DNA from 4 places in the Marinomonas profundi genome. Region 3 is predicted to be linked to each of the others. Evidence: predicted binding sites of a transcription regulator. Region 3 holds the regulator's gene; each other region holds the start of a gene.
What was found. Region 3 encodes sigma-54, which starts transcription at its own class of promoters, with help from an activator protein. Its sites were predicted from a motif close to TGGCACNNNNNTTGCTNT; they were not measured.
Positions count from the first base shown of each region.

Region 1: flgB (flagellar basal body rod protein FlgB) is a predicted target of sigma-54. The motif match lies at 1,325-1,342, and genes of this name have one in related genera.
Region 2: J8N69_RS01360 (HAD-IIB family hydrolase) is a predicted target of sigma-54. The motif match lies at 1,058-1,075, and genes of this name have one in related genera.
Region 4: glnK (P-II family nitrogen regulator) is a predicted target of sigma-54. The motif match lies at 1,200-1,217, and genes of this name have one in related genera.

Region 1 is NZ_CP073013.1:2,485,465-2,487,668, reverse strand. It holds gene J8N69_RS11730 (flagellar hook assembly protein FlgD) at 1-423, opposite strand, end outside; gene flgC (flagellar basal body rod protein FlgC) at 434-883, opposite strand; gene flgB (flagellar basal body rod protein FlgB) at 889-1,281, opposite strand; gene J8N69_RS11715 (CheR family methyltransferase) at 1,496-2,204, opposite strand, start outside.
Region 2 is NZ_CP073013.1:305,383-307,586, forward strand. It holds gene J8N69_RS01355 (DMT family transporter) at 96-989, opposite strand; gene J8N69_RS01360 (HAD-IIB family hydrolase) at 1,129-1,950, shown strand; gene J8N69_RS01365 (glycosyltransferase family protein) at 2,003-2,204, shown strand, end outside.
Region 3 is NZ_CP073013.1:3,007,220-3,009,423, forward strand. It holds gene ptsN (PTS IIA-like nitrogen regulatory protein PtsN) at 1-448, opposite strand, end outside; gene J8N69_RS13980 (RNA polymerase factor sigma-54) at 466-1,956, opposite strand; gene lptB (LPS export ABC transporter ATP-binding protein) at 2,032-2,204, opposite strand, start outside.
Region 4 is NZ_CP073013.1:928,692-930,895, reverse strand. It holds gene J8N69_RS04305 (ammonium transporter) at 1-766, opposite strand, end outside; gene glnK (P-II family nitrogen regulator) at 806-1,144, opposite strand; gene J8N69_RS04295 (accessory factor UbiK family protein) at 1,648-1,887, shown strand; gene J8N69_RS04290 (TIGR02450 family Trp-rich protein) at 1,906-2,127, opposite strand.

The DNA.
Region 1 (2,204 bases), 520 kb from region 3:
GGACTGGGAGTTCTCAGGAACAACCGTTCTAAGCTGAACCGATTCCAAGCCTTCGGTTACTTTCGCCTTATCACCTTCCATCAAAATCGATTTACCAACCAGCGTAGAAGCACTCAACGCTTGATTTGAGGTCAAAGAAGTTGCCATGTTTTCCAGCTGATCAGAAATGCCTGTCAGCCGCTCTAAAGAACTAAACTGAGACATTTGTGCCACCATGTCGTTGGTGTCTTGTGGCGACGTTGGATCCTGCCCTTTAAGCTGCTCAATATACAACTTTAAAAACACATTCTGATCCGCCAGTGCGGCAGCTTCTTCTTTTTTCAGCGCCTCCGGCTTTTCAATGCCGGACTTGGCTTTTGCGGACTCTGTCCCGTATTGGGAAATCAGCCCGCCAAGACCTTTGCTATCAGATATATTTGCCATCTATCAGCTCCTATGACTGCCCAAGTGTGAGCATTTTTTGCATCATACTTTTTGCCGAGTTCATAATTTCTACGTTAGTCTGAAAAGATCGAGACGCCGACATCATATCGGCCATTTCTTCCATCGGATTTACATTCGGATAAAACACATAACCTTCTTGATTCGCCATAGGATGATCCGGTTCGTACCTAGGTTGCAAAGGCGCATCTGATTCCACTATGCCATCAATTTTTACACCTACGCCAGCACCACTTTCATCCAAATTCGCACCATTCCAACCATATTCACGCATACTGTCATTCATCATTTGCGAAAAGACAGGCTTGCGAGCACGATACGTCTGATCGGCAGAGCTGGCCGCACTGTCTACGTTAGCCATGTTGCTTGCAATGGTATTCAAACGCACCGTTTGAGCACTCATGGCCGATCCTGAAATGGTAAAAATATTACTTAAAGACATTGTTATCAGTTCCCAGTCAGTGCTTTTTTCATGCCGCTGATTTTTCTATCCAAAAACATAAAACTTGTGTCAAATTGCAATGAGTTTTGCGCATATTCTGCTTGCTCTCTTTGCATATCGACCGTATTACCATCAAGAGAAGGCTGGCTCGCATTTCGATACAACAGACCATCAGATTCCCCTGATTGACCTTCGCTGGAGATATGCCGAGCATTGGTTCTGGCGAGTGAAAAACGACTCGTTTCATTTTTCAAATACGAGTCAAAACTAATGTCTCTCGCCTTAAAGTTTGGCGTGTCAGCGTTCGCTATATTGTTCGCAAGCACAGCCGCTCTAGCACTTCTAAACTCAAGTGTTTTGTCGTGCCCTGCAAACGCACTCGCAAAAGATATCGCCATCTAACCCTCTATAAAAAACTGTATCTATTAGAATGACATGTATAAAGCAATTATGATGCCAAAACAAAAAACCTTTACTTTTCAATTGCTTAAAAAAATAAAAATGAAAGACGGCAAAAAGCGGCAAAGGTAAAGGTAGGACAAAAGAAACAAAAAAGCCCGTCTGATTTTTGAAGATGGGCTTTTTAATATAAGCGTGTTGGGTAACGCCTATTTAACGAGACTTGGCTTTATAAACAATACCTGGGTGACACTGGACTATCTCAAAATATTCAGACAAACCACTTAACGCCTCCGAACCACCAAGAAACAAATACCCACCAGGCTTTAAAGAGGCGTGCATTCTTTTCAAAATATCCAGCTTGAGATCAACCGTGAAATAAATCAGTACATTTCGGCAAAAAATCACATCGAACTTGCCTAGCATAGAAAACGAATCGATAAGGTTCAGGTACTTAAACTCCACTCGAGCACTCAAATGAGGCTTAATCTTCCACGCAGAGTCATTCACTTTATCAAAATAGCGACGTTGTAAATCTGGCCCAAGCCCTCTGGCGATGGCTAAGCTGTCATACTCACCTTGCTTAGCATGCTGAAGAATATTGGTGCAAATATCTGTTGCTACGATTTTCTCACCCGCTTTCAACAACCCCGGGCGAGAGGCTTTAAATTCTTCTATTACCATACTAATAGAGTAAGGTTCTTGCCCTGTGGAAGAAGCCGCCGACCAAATTCTTAGTGGCGACACTGTCATTTCAGGCAACACTTTTTCTTTTAGAATGGAGAACGGATGAACATCCCGAAACCACAGCGTCTCGTTTGTCGTCATGGCGTTGATGACTTCTTCCTTTAATTTCGAGCTTCCGTATTTTTGTAACGCATCAACAAGTTTTTCAATAGTCGTAAAACCCTCTCGTTCTAGA
Region 2 (2,204 bases), 950 kb from region 3:
TCCCACGCTCCTGCGTGGAAATGCATACCTGACCTACCAAATTTTAAACAGAAACCCTGTCGATTATGACGCATTCAAATAAAAACGCACCAAAACTAGGCGTTTTTGTGTGTTCGGTTTCTGGCAAAGATCACCAGTAACACGCCGCCTAAGACGCTTAATGTGGCGATGGCAAGGTGTAAGCTGATGGATTCATTGGCGAATATCACGCCGCCTAGGGTGGCGATAATAGGCACTAAGAGTTGTAAGACAGCGGCGGTGGAAGCACTAAGATAAGGCAAGACGGCGTACCAGATAGCGTAGCCGAGTCCTGAGGTAATGGCTCCTGAGGTGATCGCTAACATAACCCCTTCAAACTGGGCGTTCGGTGATGGCTCGGTATTGAGGTAAATCACCAGCAAAGCGACAAACAACATGGGGAGAGTTCGAACAAAGTTTGACGTGGTGGCAAATAACGGCTTAGTTGATACCTTGCCTCGCCATGTGTACAAGCCCCACGCGACGCCGGCTAGCGTCATTAAGACAAAGCCTAATAAAGAAGGCGACGACAAGGTTGGCAGCACTAGGTAGACGAAGCCGGCAAAGGCGATTGCCAGCCCCAGCCATTCCAACCAAACCAGCTTCTGCCCTGCCCAGACAGCGAATAGGATCAAGGTCAGCTGCACGGCGCCAAAGAGTATCAAGGCGCCCATTCCCGTCGCTAAGGTAACATAGGCATAGGAAAAACCTAAGGCGTAAATAAACAGCGCAAAGGCCGATAGCCAGCTGCCTTCCAACCATGCGGTGTTTACATCACGGCGCTGTTGTTTTAGAAATTGAAACGCACAAAGCAACACCAAGGTAACGGCACCGCTGAGCAAGCGCCAGCTGGTGAATTGCGCCGGGTCGATAAGGCCACCGTTAAGCGCCAAACGGCACAAGACCGAGTTTGCCGCGAAGGCCAACAAAGCAAGACTCACAAAGACACATAACCGTAGCAAACTTGTCATCAATTTGTTCCACAGCCTAGTTAACCTTAGACCTGTACCTTATCAAAGAAAGCGCCACTGTTACGCACTGGCACCAGATTTGCAAGCCTATGATTAACGTCCATCAGTGGTATTTTGCTGGACCCAAGAAGGAATCGATATGACACCGCTTTTAATTTTCACCGATTTAGATGGCACTTTACTCGACCATCACACCTACTGTTTTCAACCTGCGCTAGCGGCTATGAGGTCTTTAAAGACCTTTTCCATTCCTTGTGTCATCAATACCAGCAAGACTTTTGTCGAGCTTATCGAGCTTAGAAAGGCGCTTCATCACCAAGATCCTTTTATCGTGGAAAACGGTTCTGCGGTGTATATCCCGAAACATTCCGCCCTCACGTTAGACGAAACATTAGAAGACTGTGGCGATTATTGGCGTAAGTCATTTGGCCCAAAACGCGACGAGTTAATCGAGCTGACCAATGACAAACAAGAGCAATACTCCTTTAAACGCTTTATCGACATGACGTGGCAAGAGTTGGTTTCCCTTACCGGATTAAGTGAAACCAATGCCAAACAAGCCCTGCAGCGGGAATTTACCGAGCCTATGGTGTGGATGGACTCTAACCTTGCGTTAAGTGTCTTCCGCGATGATCTGGCCAAGTTTGGCGTACAGGTACAAAAAGGCGGGCGTTTTGCGCATTTAATGGGCGAGCACTGCGATAAAGCAAACGCCATGTTATGGCTCAAAGCCGTATACGAGCAACAAAGCGACGAAGCGATCACCACCATGGCGTTAGGCGATGGGGAAAACGACGTAGGCATGCTGAGCAAAGCCGACATTCCGGTGGTGATTCGGTCCCCTGTTCATGCGCCACCAGAAATCCCCAACCGTTGTGACGCTTGGTTGAGCGACGCTTATGGCCCCGAAGGCTGGGCGCAAGCCATCAACAGAGTATTAATCCAACAAGGTATTTTGTAACCACAGCAAGAGAAGAAAACACCAACAACGATAAGAATATTAGGAGAAACATATGGGCGACTTTCATCAGAACGGCATCATCACCACACTTCACAACTTGGCACACCGCCCGCTAGAAGAAATGGAACAAGAGCTGTGCGAGTTCGCTAAAACGCGGCCCATGTCGCTTATCCTGCCTTGTTTGTATTCCGAGCTGGAAACAGACGCCATGCCGAATATTCTCAAGCATTTGCAGCAAGTGCCTTACTTATCTG
Region 3 (2,204 bases):
ATATTAAGGATTCAAAAATATCGAATAATTCTTGGTTGCTTTGGGCGCTGCGTAGCTTTTCTAATGCTTCCGCTGACTGCGCCAATTCGGCAATTTGCGCTAGGCTGGCAAGATGTTGATCGCATTCATTAGGTGGCACAATTAAAGCAAAAATAAGGTCAACGGCGCGTTTGTCAATTGAGTCAAAGTCAATTGGGCTTTGCAGCGACATCACTACGATGGCGGTATGGTTGGCGGACTCTAGGCGGCAGTGTGGAATGGCGATGCCATTGCCTATGCCGGTGCTGCCCAGTTTTTCTCGACCGAGTAGTGCATCATAAATCTCTTCATTGTTGCAATGCAGTCGATTGGCGGCGGTTTCGGCAATACTTTCTAGAACACGTTTTTTACTAACGATTTCTTGTTTTGCGAGAACAAGATCTGCTTTTAATAATGTTTTCAAGGACATGATAAAATGCTTTCCGTTTAGACCAGTCGTTTTCGTTCATTGGAAGGAGGGATGTTCATCGCCTCACGATATTTGGCGACAGTTCGTCTAGCGACCTGTATGCCTTGATCGGCCAAAATAGCCGCTAATTTATTATCACTTAAAGGTTTTTTTGCTGGCTCTTCAGCCACTAGTTTCTTAATCATAGCCCGTATCGCAGTAGAAGAACACTCTCCTCCAGAGGCGGTATTAACATGACTAGAAAAAAAGTATTTGAGCTCAAAAATGCCTTTTGGCGTATGCATGTATTTTTGTGTCGTCACGCGAGAAATAGTTGACTCGTGCATGCCGACTTCTTCGGCGACATCATGCAACACCATGGGTTTCATGGCTTCTTCGCCTAATTCGAAAAATTCAATTTGTCGATTAACAATACAGCTGGCCACTTTTAATAGGGTTTCATTACGGCTTTGTAAGCTTTTCATGAACCATTTGGCTTCTTGGAGTGATGTTTTTATGTAGCTTGCGTCTTCCGCTGTTGCGACCGTACTGACCATGGCTGAATAGGTTTCATTTATTTTAACCGGAGGCAATGCTTCGTTATTGAGCTCTACTTGCCAGACTCCTTGGTGTTTTTTCACTGAAACGTCAGGAATAACATAGTCGGTGTCATCGACATCAATCAGTGAGCCAGGGCGAGGGTTCAATTGTTGTATTAAGCTGACAACTTCTTTTAGTGCTTCCTCTTTTAGTTTGGTTTTACGGCTAAGTTGAACAAAGTCACGATTGCCTAACAGTGGCAGATAATGATTGATCAGGTTGTGGGTGCTTTTATAGAGCGGGTGGGTTCGAAAAGCTTCTAATTGAACCAGTAAGCAATCGCGCAGGTCGATTGAGCAAACACCCACAGGGTCAAAGCGCTGTAACCTGTGTTGGACGGCAATGACTTCTTCTATATCCAAATCTTCTAGCTCAGTACCCAACGATTCCCAAATGTCATCGGGGGAGATGCTTAAGTAGCCATCGGGCTGAACGCATTCAATGATGGCGTAGGCTATTTCTATGTCTCTGTCTGACATATGGGTGAGATTGAGTTGCCAGATTAAATGATCTTGAATGCTTTCGGCGGGCGCGTTGCGGCTTTCAAAGTCGCTTTCCCCTTCATAGCTATTGTTGTGATCACTGACCGCGGCGGAGCTTTGATAGGTGTCGTCCCAGTTACTGTCAATCGATAGTTCTTCTGGGATGTTTTCTGTCCATTCAGATTCTACCCCGGCTTCTTCGTTGCTGTTTTCGCCAGAAGCGTTGTCGGCCAAAGGGTCGGTGGCACTTTTTGATTCAATGCTGGCAGGGATATCTGTGTGGAGCGGCTCATCGTCATCTAGCTCAAGGAGTGGGTTAGACTCAAGGAACTCGTGAATTTCTTGCTTTAAATCCAACGTAGAAAGTTGCAGCAAACGAATCGCTTGTTGCAACTGAGGGGTCATAGTCAGCTGTTGACCCAGCTTTAACTGTAAAGACTGCTTCATAGAGCAACTCTTTTTATTTGAGTGAATTGGAACGAGTTGTGCATACTACTCCCTTTCTACAGCAATGATAAGGGGTTACAGGCGGAAGTCGTCGCCTAAATAGACCTTTTTTACTTGCTCGTTGTTAATGACCTCGTTGGCGTTGCCAGAGGCTATGATATAACCGTTGCCAACAATATAAGCTTTATCGCATATGTCTAGTGTTTCTCTGACATTGTGATCGGTTATTAAGACGCCGATGCCGCTTT
Region 4 (2,204 bases), 1.6 Mb from region 3:
CCATAGCCACCGAGTTTGCGTTGCCGATGTCGCCCAGTTTTAGCACCGAGCCACCGTTGAAACCGAACCAACCCATCCAAAGGATAAAGGTACCCAGCGTCGCCAGTGGTAAGTTAGCGCCAGGAATGGCACGTACTTCGCCGTTAGGGCCGTATTTGCCTTTACGAGCGCCCAGTACCAACACACCCGCTAATGCAGCAGAGGCACCTGCCATATGGACGATACCGGAACCAGCGAAGTCAGTGAAACCTAAGTCACCAAGGCTAAATATACCGAATACAGAACCGCCGCCCCACGTCCAGTTGCCTTCCATTGGGTAGATGAAACCTGTCATGACCACTGCAAACACTAGGAATGCCCATAGCTTCATGCGTTCCGCAACCGCGCCTGATACGATAGACATGGCCGTCGCGACGAACACCACTTGGAAGAAGAAGTCAGCCGCCCCAGCGTAAATAGAACCGCCTTCGAAGCCCCCTTCACGACCTGCAAAATCCGTCAAAGTAGAAGCCACATCGACCTCTTGAATACCGCTGAGAAACCAAGTGCCGCCATACATGATGGAGTAACCACACACCAAATACATGATGCAAGAAATAGCAAATAGTGCCACGTTTTTAGTAAGAATTTCCGTGGTGTTTTTGGCGCGTACTAGACCCGCTTCCAACATGGCAAATCCCGCCGCCATCCACATAACCAGTGCACCACACACCAAGAAGTAAAAGGTGTCCATGGCATATTGTAAGTGAAAAATTTGATCTTGCATGTTTCGCCCCCCTAAAGGCTTGTATGATTCGAGCCGTGATTAAACCGCTTCGACGCCTGTCTCGCCGGTACGAATACGAACCGCTTGTTCAAGGTTGACGATAAAGATCTTACCGTCGCCGATTTTGCCCGTGTTTGCCGCCCCTGTAATGGCTTCAACCACTTGGTCTGTCATGTCGTCTGCAATGGCCAGTTCGATTTTTACTTTTGGTAGAAAATCGACGACATATTCAGCGCCGCGGTATAGTTCTGTGTGGCCTTTTTGACGTCCGAAACCTTTTACTTCTGTGACGGTGATACCTTGAACACCGATTTCAGAAAGCGCTTCTCGAACATCATCGAGTTTAAATGGCTTGATGATGGCAGTTATAAGCTTCATACCCACTGTCTCCTTAAAAAGTCAGTTTTATTGTCGTATCGCAGGTACTTAGCCTTATTCAATATGCGTGCCACATATGGGTTAGCCCATAGAACAAGGGCTTTGTAAGGATTTTGTCGATTTTTTGAAATTAAAAAGAGCCCTCGATAAATTCATATCGTGCGGCATATTGGGGTGTGACGACGAAACGTTGCATTTAATTGGTGCGTATTCCGCTTTAAAGCCCAGCCTATTTCATCTAAAGGCCTTTATCTCATTGCTTTAAATCAGAAAATAATTGCGCTGGGGTGAGGGCGATTTATGCCCAGCCGAGCGGTTTTGTAATGATTAAATGGATCAGTTTTCAATTTCATGCACAAAAAATAGGCAGTCAGACGACATGCTGTGTTTGTAAACTGCGTCTATACAAAGCCATTCGCCAAAGATCTGCGTACAGAACTTGTTTGCACCTGACATAGGCCTCTATACTATTGAGCATTATGAATGCAAAAAATGGGAATCACATGATAGATCAATTTATCAAACAGCTTGGTACTGGCCTAGGGCAAGCGGCAGAAACATTGGGCAAGCTGCCAAAGGAAGAAATTCAAGCGCAGTTGCACGATGTCGCTCGTAATACACTCAGTAAAATGGATTTAGTGACCCGTGAAGAGTTTGAGGTGCAAGCCGCTATGTTGGCCAAATACCGTGAAAAACTCGCGATATTAGAAGCGCGCCTGAATGCGTTAGAGAAAAACGACTAAGTGGTTTTTATAAAGGGCTTATTTCCAGCCCTGTTGCCATTTTTCAGTCGAGGACAGCGTTTGCCAAGGTAGTTGATACTGATTTTTGTTGATCACCGCTTCAAGAAGACATTCTATGACGATGCCAGCTTCGTCTTTAATCAGTTTAGTGACGATGAAATGTTTTTCTTTTTGTTGCGGTGAGGTGGATGTCCACTTGGACAAAAGCAGCTTATTGGGGTTGATTTGGTGCCTAGCCATCTTGTTATCTCATTAAACATTGAGTCTTATATACGAAACCTGTGATGAGCTGGATCGCTTTTCACCGGAAATAATGA